One region of the Acidovorax sp. LjRoot74 genome, then DNA from elsewhere that is predicted to be linked to it. Evidence: riboswitches for the same ligand, from Rfam matches in the RefSeq annotation. Region 1 holds a riboswitch; the other holds the start of a gene.

Evidence for each region. A riboswitch is a leader RNA that binds a small molecule or an ion and turns the genes downstream of it on or off. The one in region 1 is predicted to bind S-adenosylhomocysteine.
Region 2: it holds a riboswitch for S-adenosylhomocysteine, as region 1 does, so the genes downstream of both, ahcY (adenosylhomocysteinase) here and metH (methionine synthase) in region 1, are expected to answer to the same signal.

What each region holds. Positions count from the first base shown of each region.
Region 1 covers NZ_CAXUTI020000001.1:226,876-234,405, reverse strand. The annotation lists gene ACSQ3O_RS01085 (VOC family protein) at 620-1,099, shown strand; gene ACSQ3O_RS01080 (LysR substrate-binding domain-containing protein) at 1,187-2,128, opposite strand; gene ACSQ3O_RS01075 (RidA family protein) at 2,287-2,688, shown strand; gene metH (methionine synthase) at 2,764-5,514, opposite strand; S-adenosyl-L-homocysteine riboswitch at 5,535-5,636, opposite strand; gene ACSQ3O_RS01065 (hypothetical protein) at 5,655-6,416, opposite strand; gene ACSQ3O_RS01060 (PACE efflux transporter) at 6,503-6,958, opposite strand; gene ACSQ3O_RS01055 (LysR family transcriptional regulator) at 7,033-7,530, shown strand, end outside.
Region 2 covers NZ_CAXUTI020000001.1:4,861,627-4,869,156, forward strand. The annotation lists gene metF (methylenetetrahydrofolate reductase [NAD(P)H]) at 1-47, opposite strand, end outside; gene ACSQ3O_RS23090 (TlyA family RNA methyltransferase) at 44-1,042, opposite strand; gene ahcY (adenosylhomocysteinase) at 1,214-2,650, opposite strand; S-adenosyl-L-homocysteine riboswitch at 2,719-2,801, opposite strand; gene ACSQ3O_RS23100 (SDR family oxidoreductase) at 2,980-3,756, shown strand; gene ACSQ3O_RS23105 (peptide chain release factor 3) at 3,880-5,508, shown strand; gene ACSQ3O_RS23110 (HAD-IIB family hydrolase) at 5,515-6,324, shown strand; gene ACSQ3O_RS23115 (ROK family transcriptional regulator) at 6,458-7,530, opposite strand, start outside.

The DNA of each region.
Region 1 (7,530 bases):
CGCCAAAACCGCAGATAGGCCTATGGACCAATGGATGACCAACAAGGCAACCACCGAAGCGCCCAACCCTAGCCCAGTGAGCCACATTCTCCGTGGCACATCTTGGTCCACTCTGCGCCAGTGCATCACAGCCAGCCCGAGCAGAATTACTGGCAACAGAACTCGCAAGGCAAAAATCCACCACTGTTCGTGCGCCGCAAAAATGAGCGTAAGCATCTGCGCAGCATTCGTCAGATGGGCCCATCTAGTTGGAATCTCATCAAAGAGAAGAGTCAACCACATGCCAATAGGACCAACGGCTGTGAAAAGGAATTGGACGCTTGCAACCCGATTGAAGCGCAATCTTGATGGAGGCTTAAATGCCCTAGCGAAGTACGAAGGTATGGACATTAGTTGCTTTCCAGAGTGTCTGGGACGGGAGCTCACCGTACATTCTCCAGACTATATCGATGCAGCCCCCAGCACGGAACTCTGCACTTCTGCACCATTGTTGGAACGGCAAATAGATACCAACCCCGGATTTCGGGCTGGTCAGAAGGTTTACCGGTGACCGCTTTCGCGTCTGAGAGTTCTGGCCCCGCATTCGGGCCTATTCCAACCTGACCAACAGGAGTACCCCATGTCCCCCAAAACCACCCTCTGCCTCTGGTTCAACGGCACGGCGCTGGAGGCGGCGACTTTCTACGCGGCCACCTTTCCCGACAGCGCCGTGGGGCGGGTGATGCATGCGCCCGGCGACTACCCTGCAGGGCACCAGGGCGATGTGCTGACGGTGGAGTTCACGGTGCTGGGCATCCCCTGCCTGGGGTTGAATGGCGGCCCGGCCTTCGCGCACAGCGAGGCGTTTTCGTTCCAGATCGCGACGGAGGACCAGGCCGAAACCGACCGGCTGTGGAACGCGATTGTGGGCAATGGCGGGCAGGAGAGCGCCTGCGGCTGGTGCAAGGACCGGTGGGGGCTGTCGTGGCAGATCACGCCACGGGTGCTGACACAGGCCATCAATGACCCCGACCGCGCAGCGGCCAAGCGGGCCTTTGACGCGATGATGGGCATGCGCAAGATTGATGTGGCGGCGATTGAAGCTGCGTGGCGTGGATGAGGGTGGGTCGCAGGTCTTTGCACTTTGCCCCGTGCATTTTTTTTGACTCAAAACACGGCCTCGCGCCTGTCCAGCAACCTTTGTTAGCTATTTATTCAATAGCATTTTGCTGCCACGGCCCACCACCGGTGCATGCAGCGCCATCAACCCCGCCACCCAGTCGATGAACACCCGCACCTTGGCGCTCACATGCCGTTGGGGTGGGTAGGCCACGTACAGCGGCATAGGCGCCAGCGTCCAATCCTGCAGCAGGGGCACCAGCTCGCCGGTGGTCACGTGGGGGCGGGCCATGTAGTCAGGCAGCCAGAGCACGCCCAGGCCCGCCAGGCCTGCGGCCAGGTAGGCGTTGCCGTCGTCCACGGCGCAAATATCGTGGCCCTGGGCGCGCACGTGTTCGGTGCCACGGCGCATCTCGAACGGCAGGGGCTGGCCGGTGCGTGCCCACAAAAAGCCCACGGTGCGGTGGTGCGGGCCTTCCAGCGCCTGCGGGTGCTCGGGCGTGCCCGCGCGCTGCAGGTAGCTGGGGGCGGCGTACACGCGCAATTGCAGATCGCCCACATGGCGTGCGACCAGCGCGGGGTTGGTGATTGCGCCGCCGCGCACCACGCAGTCCACGTTGTCACCCACCATGTCCACGGGGCGGTCGCTCACGCCCATGTGCAAGAGGATATCGGGGTACTGCGCGTGGAACGCGGGCAGCGCCGGGATGAGGACCAGGCGCGCCAGGGGGCTGGGCACATCCACCCGCAGGCGGCCCCGGAGCGCAGCGGCGGCGGTGGAGACACTGGTGTCTGCGTCGTCCAGGTCGGCCAGCAGGCGCACGACGCGCTCGTAGTAGGCGGCGCCATCGGGGGTGACCTGCACGCGCCGGGTGGTGCGGTGCAGGAGCTTCACGCGCAAACGGGCTTCGAGCTGCTGCACCAGCTGCGTGACGGTGGTGCGGCTCAGGTGCAGGGTGAGGGCGGCCTTGGTGAAGCTGCCGGATTCCACAACGCGGGCAAAAGCCTGCAGGGCGTCAAAACGGTCCATGGCATGTAGGTCGTTGAGGCATGTTGAAGCACCAACACGCCCACCATTGTTTGGTGATCAGGAACAGTGGTGCGCAGATTAGCCTGTTTATCAGAACAACGCGCGCTTCTACAGTGCCTTCATCGCAATCATCTGCCCTGCAGAACGAAAGGAATCCCATGCCCCACCGTGATGTTGTCTTCCCCGCAGGCCGCCAGGCGCTGTACGAACGCAACCGCTATTCGCCCGCCGTGCGTGCCAACGGTTTCCTGTTTGTCTCGGGCCAGGTGGGCAGCCGCGAGGACGGCTCGCCCGAGCCCGACCTGGCCGCTCAGGTGCGCCTGGCGTTCAGCAACCTCAATGCCGTGCTGCAGGCAGCAGGCTGCACGTTTGACGATGTGGTGGACGTGACGATGTTTGTGGTCAACCCCGAGGCGAACTTCGAGACCGTCTGGGGCGTCGTGCCCGAGTTCTGGGGCGAGGCGCCCTACCCCACGCTGACGGGCATCGGCGTGACCTGGCTGTACGGCTTTCAGTTCGAGATCAAGGTGATTGCGAAGCTGCCGGACAGCCAGGGCTGACGGCCCAGAAAATTTGAATTAAATAGGCCGCCACCGCCCATCCACCAAGCGCTGGCAGCTATCCAATCAATAGCGCTACAGGTTCGGCGCCAGCAGCCGCTCCAGCACCTTCTCATCCATGCCCCGGCGCTCGGCCATGTCGTGCAGCTGGTCTTCGCCGATCTTGCCGACGTTGAAGTACACCGCGTCGGGGTGGCCAATGTAGAAGCCGCTCACGCTGGCGGCGGGGGTCATGGCCAGGCTCTCGGTCAGGCCCATGCCGATCTCTTCGCACTGCAGCAGGCTGAAGAGGTCGGTCTTAGCGCTGTGGTCCGGGCAGGCGGGGTAGCCGGGCGCGGGGCGGATGCCTGCGTACTTCTCGGCAATCATCTCGTCGTTGCTCAGCTGCTCGCCCGCCGCATAGCCCCACAGGTCGGTGCGCACGCGCTGGTGCAGGCATTCGGCGAAGGCTTCGGCCAGGCGGTCGGCCAGGCTCTTGAGCATGATGGCGGAGTAGTCGTCCAGCGCATCCACAAAGGCCTGCTCCTTCTTCTCCACGCCCAGGCCTGCGGTCACGGCGAACAGACCTGCGTAGTCGGCAATGCCGCTGTCCTTGGGCGCGACAAAATCGGCCAGGCAGCGGCTGGGGCGCATCACGCCGTCGATCATCTGCTTTTCGGTCTGCTGGCGCATGCCGTACCAGGTCATGGCAACCTGGGTGCGGGTTTCATCGGTGTAGAACTCGATGTCGTCGCCCACGCTGTTGGCGGGGTAGAGCGCCAGCACACCACTGGCGCTGAGCCAGCGGCCTTCGGTGAGCTTTTTCAGCATCGCCTGGCCGTCGGCAAACACGCGCGTGGCCTCCACGCCCACCACCTCGTCGGTGAGGATGGCGGGGTACGGGCCTGCCAGGTCCCAGGTCTGGAAGAACGGGCCCCAGTCGATGTACTTGGCCAGCTCGGCCAGGTCGAAGTTCTTGAACACGCGGCGGCCCAGCAGGCGTGGCGTGGGCGGCACGTAGGTGCTGAAGTTGACGGGCGTGCGGTTGGCGCGGGCTTTCTCCAGCGACCACATGGGCGTCTGCTTTTTGTTGGCGTGCTGGGTGCGCACCTTGTCGTAGTCAGCGTTGAGTTCCTGCACGTAGCTGTCCACGCCATCGCCCAGCAGACTCTGCGCCACGCTCACGCTGCGCGAGGCGTCGGGCACGTAGACCACGGGGCCTTCGTAGTGCGGCGCGATCTTCACGGCGGTGTGCACCCGGCTGGTGGTGGCGCCGCCGATGAGCAGCGGGATCTTCTTGATACGGAAGTGGTCGTCCTTCTGCATTTCGCCGGCCACGTACTGCATCTCTTCGAGGCTGGGGGTGATCAGGCCCGACAGGCCCACGATGTCTGCGCCCTCGACCTTGGCACGCGCCAAAATTTCGTGGCAGGGCACCATCACGCCCATGTTCACCACCTCGAAGTTGTTGCACTGGAGCACAACAGTGACGATGTTCTTGCCGATGTCGTGCACGTCGCCCTTGACGGTGGCGATGATGATCTTGCCCTTGCTGCGCACGTCGCGGCCGGCCAGCTCGTCCTGGCGCTTTTCTTCCTCGATGTAGGGGATCAGGTGGGCCACGGCGGACTTCATCACACGCGCGCTTTTCACCACCTGGGGCAGGAACATCTTGCCCGCGCCGAACAGGTCGCCCACCACGTTCATGCCGTCCATGAGCGGGCCTTCGATCACATGCAGCGGGCGGCCGCCCTTGGCAACGATGGCCTGGTAGGCCTCTTCGGTGTCTTCGACGATGAAGTCGGTGATGCCGTGTACCAGCGCGTGGGAAAGGCGCTCGCCCACGGTCTTGGGCGCTTCGGGCGTGCCGCGCCATTCGAGCTTCTTGCTTTCGTCCTTGGCGCCGCTTTTGGCGGTTTCGGCAATCTCCACCAGGCGCTCGCCCGCGTCGGGGCGGCGGTTGAGCACCACGTCTTCGACGCGCTCGCGCAGCACGGGCTCCAGGTCGTCGTACACGCCCACCATGCCCGCATTGACGATGCCCATGTCCATACCCGCCTGGATGGCGTGGTACAGGAACACGGTGTGGATGGCCTCGCGCACGGGGTCATTGCCACGGAAGCTGAACGACACGTTGGACACGCCGCCCGACACCTTGGCGCCGGGCAGGTTCTGCTTGATCCAGCGCGTGGCTTCGATGAAATCGACCGCGTAGTTGTTGTGCTCTTCGATGCCCGTGGCCACGGCGAAGATGTTGGGGTCGAAGATGATGTCTTCGGGCGGGAAGCCCACCTCATCCACCAGCACGCGGTAGGCGCGCTCGCAGATCTCGATCTTGCGGGCGTAGGTGTCGGCCTGGCCCACTTCGTCAAACGCCATCACCACGGCGGCAGCGCCGTAGCGCTTGACGAGGCGCGCCTCGTGCTTGAACTTCTCCACGCCCTCTTTCATGCTGATGGAGTTGACGATGCCCTTGCCCTGGATGCAGCGCAGCCCGGCCTCGATCACCTCCCACTTGGAGCTGTCCACCATGATGGGCACGCGGGCGATGTCGGGCTCGGACGCGATGAGCTGCAGAAACCGCACCATGGCCGCCTTGCTGTCGAGCATGGCCTCGTCCATGTTGATGTCGATGACCTGCGCGCCGTTTTCCACCTGCTGGCGCGCCACGGCCAGGGCTTCTTCGTACTGGCCGTTCAAAATCATGCGCGCGAACGCCTTGGAGCCGGTGACGTTGGTGCGCTCGCCAATGTTGACGAACAGCGTGCCCTCGCCAATGGAGACGGGCTCCAGGCCGGACAGCTTCATGGGGGGCAGGGACGGGGCAGACGCGGACATAGGACTCACCTGTGCAGGGGCAGCAGAAAAACAGGTGAGCGTCGTTGCGGTGGGGCTTGAATAGCTTGTGGAGTGCCCAAGCCTGACGGCCTCACCATGGCGGTGGGGCCGCTGCAACGCTCCTTGGGCAAGGCCCGGATTTTACCGGGTCAGCGCACAGGCAGGAACTGCAGGAAGGTGCCACCCACAATGCCCTGCACATAGCTGATGGCGGCGCGGCGGTACTTTTCGGTGGTGAAGGCAGCCAGCAGGTCCAGCCGCGCGATGATCTTGCCGAACTCGCGCTCAAAGCTCAGGTTGCGGCCCTGGGCGCCGATCTCGTCGGCCAGCAGCAGGGGCTGGCCTTGGGCATTGCGGCGCTGGGCGAGCAGCCAGACGGCGGTCTCCACGTTGCGCGCGGCGTTGTAGAGGTGCTGGGCGTCCACGCCGTCGAGCAAGAAGAACTCCGTCTTGCCGCCATGGGCGGTGATGACCATGTCTGCCGTGGCGTAAATGAAGGCCGCCACGCGGTCGCCCGCGAACTCGGGCGCCAGGGCCTGCGCCATGGCAGCGATGTCGCGGCGGCCCTGCAGCGGGGCCCAAGGCTGGCGCTGCAACACGGCGGTGCGCAGCTGCTCCAGCGCCTGCTCGCGGCTGGTGGCGGTGCCCTTGCGCCATTCGGCGGGGTTGCGGCGGTAGAGCTTGTCGGCCAGGCGCAGCAGGCCGTCCAGGTTCTCCTGCATGGCCAGGGTGGCCATGCGGTTGGCGTCGGACTGGGCCAGCTCGGCCGCTTGGGTGGGCGCGCCTTTCACCTCGCCACGCGGCGTGGGGGCGTTGCTGGCACAGCCTGCCAACACGCAGCAGGACACCGCCACGCCAGCCCACCGACCCGGCAATCCCCGCAGCAGCAGCAATAAAAACGGCCCTCGCATGGGGCCGATTATGGGTGGCGGCTGAGCGCTTCTGCCTCCGCCCGCAGGCGGTTGACATTGTTTGAAGAAGCGCGCCCTGGCTGTTGCTACGACGCTGCCATGGCCGATGCAGGCAGGCCGAACAGGTGGTCAAACACCCAGTTGAAGACGAAGGTGTAGCAAAGGAAGAACACGATGAGCCCCAGGTCCATCACGAACGCGTGCCACAGGCTCACACCGAACCACCAGGCAAACAGCGGCACCAGCGTGAAGACCAGGCCGCCCTCGAACCCGATGGCGTGCGCCACACGCCGCGCCACGCTGCGCCCGCGCACCGGCTGGCGCGCCTCCCAGCGCTCGAAGGCCCAGTTGAAGACGATGTTCCAGACGATGGCAATCACCGAGGCCGCCACCGCCACCACGCTCGAATGCCCCGCGCCCTGGCCCGTGAGCAGCGCCAGGCCCACCGTGGCGGCGCCGATGGCGATCAGTTCGTACAGGGTCACGTAGATCACGCGGCGCTTGACGCCTTGCAGGCCAAAAAGAGTGGGTGTCTTGTCCATGGCCGGTACTTTATATTCGCCACACTGACACATAAAGTCAGCTTATTTCAGTTTTATTGATAGATCAAACCGCCATGGCCTTCAACTCCGACAGCGTGCAGGTGTTTCTGACCGTGCTCGACCAGGGCTCGTTTTCGGCCGCCGCGCGGGCGCTGTCGCGCGTGCCCTCGGCCGTGAGCATGACGATGGCGCATCTGGAGGCCGAGCTGGACATCCAGCTGTTTGACCGCAGCGGCCGCGAGCCCCGCCCCACCGCCGCCGCCCGCGCGCTGGAACCCCAGGCGCGGCTGCTGGCCCAGCAGCTGCAGCAGCTCAACGCCCAGGCGCTGGCGCTCACCCAGGGGCTGGAGGAGCGCCTGACCCTGGCCATTGCCCCCGAGCTGCTGGCCGCGCGCTGGCGCGGCCCGCTGGCGGCGCTGGCGCACGAGTACCCGCTGCTGCAGGTTGAGGTGCTGGCCGCGCCGCAGGTGGACGCACTGGCGCTGCTGCACAGCGGCCGCGCGCAACTGGCGCTGGTGTTTGAACGGCCCAGCATCGACGGGCGCGAGGGGTTTCAGGAGGTGGGCACCGAA
Region 2 (7,530 bases), 4.6 Mb from region 1:
TCAAAACTCACAGGGAAACCGGTGCCCTGTGCATTGGCAGCATTCATGCAGCCCTCCTCGCATGGATAAAAAATTCACGGTTGCCGTCGCCGCCCTGGATGGGGCTGTCCAGCCACGCCAGCACAGCCAGGCCCACGGTGGCGCAGCAGTCGCGGATGCGCTGCTCGACCACGGCGTACAGCGCCTCGTCGCGCACGATACCGCCCTTGCCCACCTGGCCCGGCTGCAGCTCGAACTGCGGCTTGACCAGCATGACCAGCTCGCCCTGCGGTGCCAGCAGTGGCACCAGCGCGGGCAGCACCAGCGTGAGCGAGATGAACGACAGGTCGCCCGTCACCAGGCCAAACACGGGCGTGATGTCCACGTCGGCACGGTCGGCGCGGCGGCGGCGCTCCACCGGCAGCGTGCCCTGCGCGCGCGCCTTGGCCAGCTCGGCGCGCTCGGACTTGAAGGCTTCGATGTCTTTTTCCTTGGCATCGTCGCTGTCGTCGTAGTCCTCGTCCACCTGGCCGCCATTGCGCATCCAGCTGTAGGGGGCTTCGGGCTGGGTCTCGTTGTCCTCTTCCAGCTCGATGACTTCCGAGAGCGCCAGTTCGCAGGCCTGCTGCAGCGCTTCGGCCGTCAGCGCGCGGGCGTTCACGCCCTCGACACACACCACCCGCGCGTCGCTCCTCAGCCGCTCATGCAGCTGGTCATGGCCCACATCCACGCCGATCACCTGTGCGGCACCGCGCTGCAGCAGGCAATCGGTGAAGCCGCCGGTGCTCTGCCCCACATCCAGGCAGCGCAGCCCCTGCACCTTCAGGCCCAGGGCATCGAGCGCGCCTTCCAGCTTGAGCCCGCCGCGCGAGATGTACTTGGCCTCGGCGCTGTCGAGCAACTGCACCTCGGCAATCGCTGGGATGTCGTCGCCATTTTTGGCCACCTTCTGCCAGGGCGCGAGCGGCGACAGGCGCCATTCGACACCCGACGCAATCAGGCGCTGGGCCTGCGAGCGGGTGGCGGCATGCCCCCGCTCCACCAAAAACACATCTGCGCGCATGGCGCCCATCCTTCTTATGAGTAAAAACAGCCGCTACCGCGCGACCATCACGCCCTGATAGCTATTATTTATATAGCAATCAAGCTATGAGCATACGGCGCGCAAGCGCCGCTGCCCGGCCCCAGAACAGCAACGCTGCGCCGGGGGAAAGGGCGCAGCCCCTTCAGCGCATCAATAGCGGTAGGTATCGGGCTTGTACGGGCCTTGCTTGGGCACGCCGATGTAGGCGGCCTGGTCGTCGCTCAGCTCGGTCAGCATGGCGCCCACCTTCTTCAGATGCAGGCGCGCCACCTTTTCGTCGAGGTGCTTGGGCAGCACATAGACCTTGCCGTTTTCGTAGTAGTCGCTGTGAGTGAACAGCTCGATCTGGGCAATGGTCTGGTTGGCGAACGAGTTGGACATCACGAAGCTGGGGTGACCCGTGCCGCAGCCCAGGTTCACCAGGCGGCCCTTGGCCAGCAGGATGATGCGCTTGCCGTCGGGGAAGATCACATGGTCCACCTGGGGCTTGATCTCATCCCACTGGCAGTTTTCTTCGAGCTTGGCAACCTGGATCTCGTTGTCGAAGTGGCCGATGTTGCAGACGATGGCCTGGTCCTTCATCGCGGCCATGTGTTCATAGGTGATCACGTCGCGGTTGCCGGTGGTGGTCACGAAGATGTCGGCCTTGTCGGCCGCCCATTCCATGGTCACGACCTTGAAGCCTTCCATCGCGGCCTGCAGGGCGTTGATGGGGTCGATCTCGGTCACCCACACCTGGGCGCTCAGGGCGCGCAGAGCCTGGGCGCTGCCCTTGCCCACGTCGCCGTAGCCCGCCACCACGGCCACCTTGCCCGCGATCATCACGTCGGTGGCGCGCTTGATGCCGTCCACCAGCGATTCGCGGCAGCCATACAGGTTGTCGAACTTGCTCTTGGTCACCGAGTCGTTCACGTTGATCGCGCGGAACATCAGCGTGCCCTTGGCCGACATTTCCTTCAGGCGGTGCACACCGGTGGTGGTCTCTTCGGTCACGCCGATGATGTCTGCGCTCTTGCGGCTGTACCAGTTGCTGTCTTCGGCCAGCTTGGCCTTGATGGCGGCGAACAGGATGCGCTCTTCTTCGCTACCCGGGTTGGCCAGCACGGAGGCGTCCTTCTCGGCCTTCTTGCCCAGGTGCATCAGCAGCGTGGCATCGCCGCCGTCGTCCAGGATCAGGTTGGGGCCTTCGCCTGCAGTGCCCTTGGGGCCAAAGTCAAAAATGCGGTGGGTGTAGTCCCAGTACTCGGCCAGGGTCTCGCCCTTAATGGCGAACACGGGCGTGCCCGTGGCGGCAATGGCGGCGGCAGCATGGTCCTGCGTGGAGAAGATGTTGCACGAGGCCCAGCGCACATCGGCGCCCAGGGCCTGCAGCGTCTCGATCAGCACGGCGGTCTGGATCGTCATGTGCAGGCTGCCGGTGATGCGGGCGCCCTTGAGCGACTGCTTGGCGGCGAACTCTTCGCGAATGGCCATCAGGCCGGGCATCTCGGTTTCGGCGATGCGGATTTCTTTGCGGCCCCAATCGGCCAGGCCGATGTCGGCAATGATGCAGTCGGTGTTGACCGGGGCGTTGACGCGTGCGTTCATGGTGGTGTGCTCCAAAGCATGTTTGAAAAACCACTGGTCGGGGGAGTGACAAGGCTCACCACACGAGAAGTGGATGAGCGTCGTTGCGGGTAGATGGTTCCGAGCCTCACGCCCCGCCTGTGCTGGGGACGCTGCAACGCTCCTCGGATCGGCGGATTATAAAAGCAAGTGCCCGGCGGGGAAACATCCCCGGTCTGCGGGTGGGGCCGCCCGGCGCCTGCCCGCCCACGCCTGCGGACTTGCCAGCCCCATGTCACCTGCGCGGCTGCCGGGGCCGGCAGAGCCCCCGACACTGGCGCTCTTTCAAAAGACCCATCGAGGAGCACAGCATGGACCCCAAGGACAAGGTCGTCATCGTCACCGGCGGCGCCAGCGGCATCGGCCGCAGCATCGCGCGGCGGTTTGCGCAGGACGGCGCACGCGCCGTGGTCGTGGCCGACCTGCACCTGGAGCCCGCCCAGGCCGTGGCGGCAGAATTCGGCGGTCTGGCCGTGCGCTGCGATGTGTCGAAAGAGGCTGACATCCAGGCCCTGGTGGCCACCACACGCGAACGCTTTGGCCGCGTGGACGCCTACATCTCCAACGCGGGCATCCTTGGCCGCCCGGGGGGCATCGAACTCGAAGACCCGCTGTGGGACGCCATGTGGAACATCCACGGCATGGCCCATGTGTGGGCCGCGCGCGCCGTGGTGCCCGAGATGGTGGAGCGCGGCGAAGGCTTCTTCCTCGTCACCGCCTCGGCCGCCGGGCTGCTGACCATTGTCGAATCCGCCCCCTACGCGGTCACCAAACACGCCGCCGTGGCCTTTGCCGAGTGGCTGCGCATCGCCTACGGCCGCAAGGGCGTGGGCGTGGCCTGCCTGTGCCCGCAGTCGGTGCAGACCGCCATGGTCACGGGGGACGGCGGATCGGCCTCGCACGACGGTATCCTGCCGCCCGAGCAGGTGGCAGGCGATGTGCTGGCGGCCATGTTGGACGGCCGCTTCCTGGTGCTGCCCCACCCCGAGGTGGCGCAATACTTCCGCAACAAGGGGCAGGACTACGAACGCTGGATCGGCGGCATGCAGAAGATGTACGCCCGCCACACGCAGGCCCCTACAGGCTGATACCTGCTGCGAAGATTCCAGAGCGCCCGCCCGGTAAAATCCCGCGATTCGGCGCTCCGCGCCTGTCGCGCCCACTGCCGCAGCACTTGCCGCAGCGGGCCCTAGCCCTCTTGGAATCCCCCCGTGTCCTACGCCCCCGAAACCCGGCGCCGCCGCACCTTCGCCATCATTTCCCACCCCGACGCCGGTAAAACGACGCTGACGGAAAAGCTGCTGCTGTTCTCGGGCGCGATCCAGATCGCCGGTGCCGTGAAGGGCCGCAAGGCCAGCCGCCACGCCACGTCCGACTGGATGGAAATCGAAAAGCAGCGCGGCATCTCGGTGGCATCGTCGGTGATGCAGATGCTGTACCGCGAGCATGTGATCAACCTGCTCGACACGCCCGGCCACAAGGACTTCTCGGAAGACACCTACCGCGTGCTCACCGCCGTGGACTCGGCCCTGATGGTGATCGACGCCGCCAACGGTGTGGAAGCACAGACCCGCCGCCTGATCGAGGTCTGCCGCCAGCGCGACACGCCCATCATCACCTTCGTCAACAAGATGGACCGGGAAGTGCGCGACCCGCTGGACATCATGGACGAGGTCGAGCGCGAGCTGGGCATGCCCTGCTGCCCCATGACCTGGCCCGTGGGCCAGGGCAAGGCCTTCGGCGGCATCATCAACCTGCGCACCAAGACGATGACGGTGTTCGAGTCCGGCAGCGAACGCCGCCCGCAGGACTTTGAATCCATCCCGCTCACCGACGTGGACACACTGCGCGCTCGCTTCGGCGCAGAGTTCGACGCCGCCATGGACAGCATGGAGCTGGCCACCGGCGCATCGCCCGAGTGGAACCATGAGGCCTTCCTGGCCGGCAAGCTGACCCCCGTGTTCTTCGGCTCCGGCGTGAACAACTTCGGGGTGATGGAAGTGCTGGATGCCCTGGTGGACATGGCCCCGCCCCCCGGCCCGCGCGTGAGCACGCTCGAAGTCAACAAACAGCCCGTCGTGAAGACCATCCAGCCCGAGGACGAAGGTTTCTCTGGCGTGGTGTTCAAGGTGCAGGCCAACATGGACGCCAACCACCGCGATCGCATCGCTTTCGTGCGCGTGGCGTCTGGCAAGTACATGCCGGGCATGAAGCTCAAGGTGCAGCGCACCGCCAAAGAGCTGCGCCCCACCTCCGTGGTGACCTTCATGTCCCAGCGCCGCGAGGCCGTGGAAGAAGCCTACGCGGGCGACATCATCGGCTTCACCACGCACGGCGGCGTGCAGCTGGGCGACACGATTACCGACGGTGCCAGCCTGCAGTTCACAGGCCTGCCGTTCTTCGCACCTGAAATGTTCATGACCGTGGTGCTCAAGAACCCGCTGCGCACCAAACAATTGCAGCAGGGCCTGGCCCAGCTGGGCGAGGAAGGCGCCATCCAGGTCTTCAAACCCGACGCCGGCGGCAACATGCTGCTGGGCGCCGTCGGCCAGTTGCAGTTTGAAGTGGTGCAGCACCGCCTGAAGGCCGAGTACGACGCCGACGTGCGCCTGGAAGGCTGCCAGTACACGGGCGCGCGCTGGATCACTGCCGACAACGCGGCCGACCTGCGCGCCTTTACCGATGCCTACCCACTGCGACTGGCGCACGACGCGGCGGACACGCTGGCGTACCTGTGCACCTCGCCGTACGACGTGCGGCTGGCGCAGGAGCGGTTTCCCAAGATCCACTTCCATCCGCTGCGGGAGCATGCGGGGTTGGCGTTGCAGAAGGCCGGTTGAGCCCGCATGCAGCCTCTGGACCTCTGGCCGACAGCGGCCCGCCGCGACATCGTGGGCGTGTTCACCGACATCGACGACACCCTGACCACCGAGGGCGCCATCACGCCCGACGCGCTGCAGGCGCTGGCCGACCTGAAAGCTGCAGGCCTGATGGTCATCCCCATCACCGGGCGGCCGATTGGCTGGTGCGAGCCGTTCATGGCTGGGCCTGCCGGTGCGGGCTGGCCTGTGGATGCCATGGTGGCCGAGAACGGGGCCGTGGCATTTACCCGGGGCTCCGGCGCTCAACCCACGCTGGTCAAGCGCTACCAGCAAGACGCCGCCACGCGCAGTGCCAACCAGGCGCGCATGCGCGAGATCGCGGCCAAGGTGGCAGTCGAAGTGCCCGGCGTGGCTCTGAGCCGTGATAGCGCCGGGCGTGAGACGGACCTGGCTTTTGACTACGCCGAGTTCGACCGGCACACGCCCGACACCGTGCAGCAGGTGCTGGCCCTGCTGCAGCGCGAAGGTATGCAGACCACGGTGAGCAGCATCCACATCCACGGCTGCTTCGGCGACTTCAACAAATGGCAGGGCGCCAACTGGATCGTGCGCGAGCTTCTGGGTCGCGACATAACGCAGGAGCTGGACCACTGGGTGTTTGTGGGCGACTCGGGCAACGACCAGGCGATGTTCCAGCACTTCACCCACAGCGTGGGCGTGGCCAACATCGCGCGGTTTGTGCCGCAGCTCACGCACCTGCCGCGGTATGTGACCCAGGGCGAGCGGGGCGCGGGGTTTGCGGAAGTGGCGCGGGCTATTCTGGCGGGCCGGTAGCGCGGCGGGCGCCGCTGGGCCGCCCACTCATGGGAAAGTCCCATTCAAAACAGCGCCCTGCGCGCAATAGGCATACGTTATTAGCTACATATTTAATAGCAAATAACGCAACCGTATCGTGAGACAGCCGCAGCTACGCCTTGAGGAAGATATCGGTGTCCGGCGCAAAACATGCATGTAGCGGCAGCAGCGCCCCGCCCAGCGCCCGCGCGTCGGAGCCCATGGTGCCCAGCTCCAGCCGGGGCGGCTGGTGCAGGCCTTCCCAGTTGTAGTCGGCCAGCGCGTGGCGCGCGCCCTCGCACAAGGCCTGCAGCAGCTCGGGGGCCGCAGCGCCATCGACCACCACGGCATCCAGATCCAAAAACGCCGTGGCCGAGACGATGCAATGCGCCAGGCCGGCCGCAGCGCGCGCAATCCAGCCCCGGCTGTGTTCCAGCCACGGGGCCTGCAGCACGCGCTTGTCGTAGGCGGCCATGGGGTCGAGGCCGTGCTCGCGAAAGCGCTGCTCCAGCTCCCACAGCGAGGCCTGGCTGATGAGCTGCGCGGGCGCCTGGCCCGGCTGGGCGGGTGACAGCGGCAGCGAGGCCACGGCGCCTGCGTTTCCGTGCAGGCCCCGGTGCAGGTGCGAGTTGATGACCAGCCCGCCGCCGACAAAGGTGTCCATGAACAGGTACAAAAAGCTAGGGATGTCACGCCCGCGCCCCTGCAGCAGCTCGGCCACGCAGGCGGCCGAGGTATCTTTGGCAAAGCTCACGGGCAGTTCGGTCATCTGCTGCACCTGCTCGGCCAGGTCGATGTTGTTCCAGGCTTCGGACTGCGCCTCGGTCAGCCCCAGCATGCGGTGCCAGCCGCCCAACTGGAACGGCGCTGCCACGCCCACCCCCACCACCCGCGAGCGCAGCGGGCCCAGGCCGTCGAGCAACTGGTTGAGGTGCGTGCGGATAGCGGGTAGCAGCACGTCGATGTCGGGGAAGGCGTAGTCGAGCACGATGCGCTCGCGCACATGGCCGGTGAAGTCCACCAGAAGCCAGTCGGCGCTGCGGCGACCGATCTTGATGCCGATGGCAAAGGCGCCGTCGGGGTTCAGGCCAATCGGCACCGAGGGCTGGCCCACACGGCCGCGCACAGGCGCTTCGCGGCGCAGCAACTGGTCTTCGTCAAGCCGGGCGGTGATGAGGCCGATGGTCTGCGCCGTGAGGCCCGTGA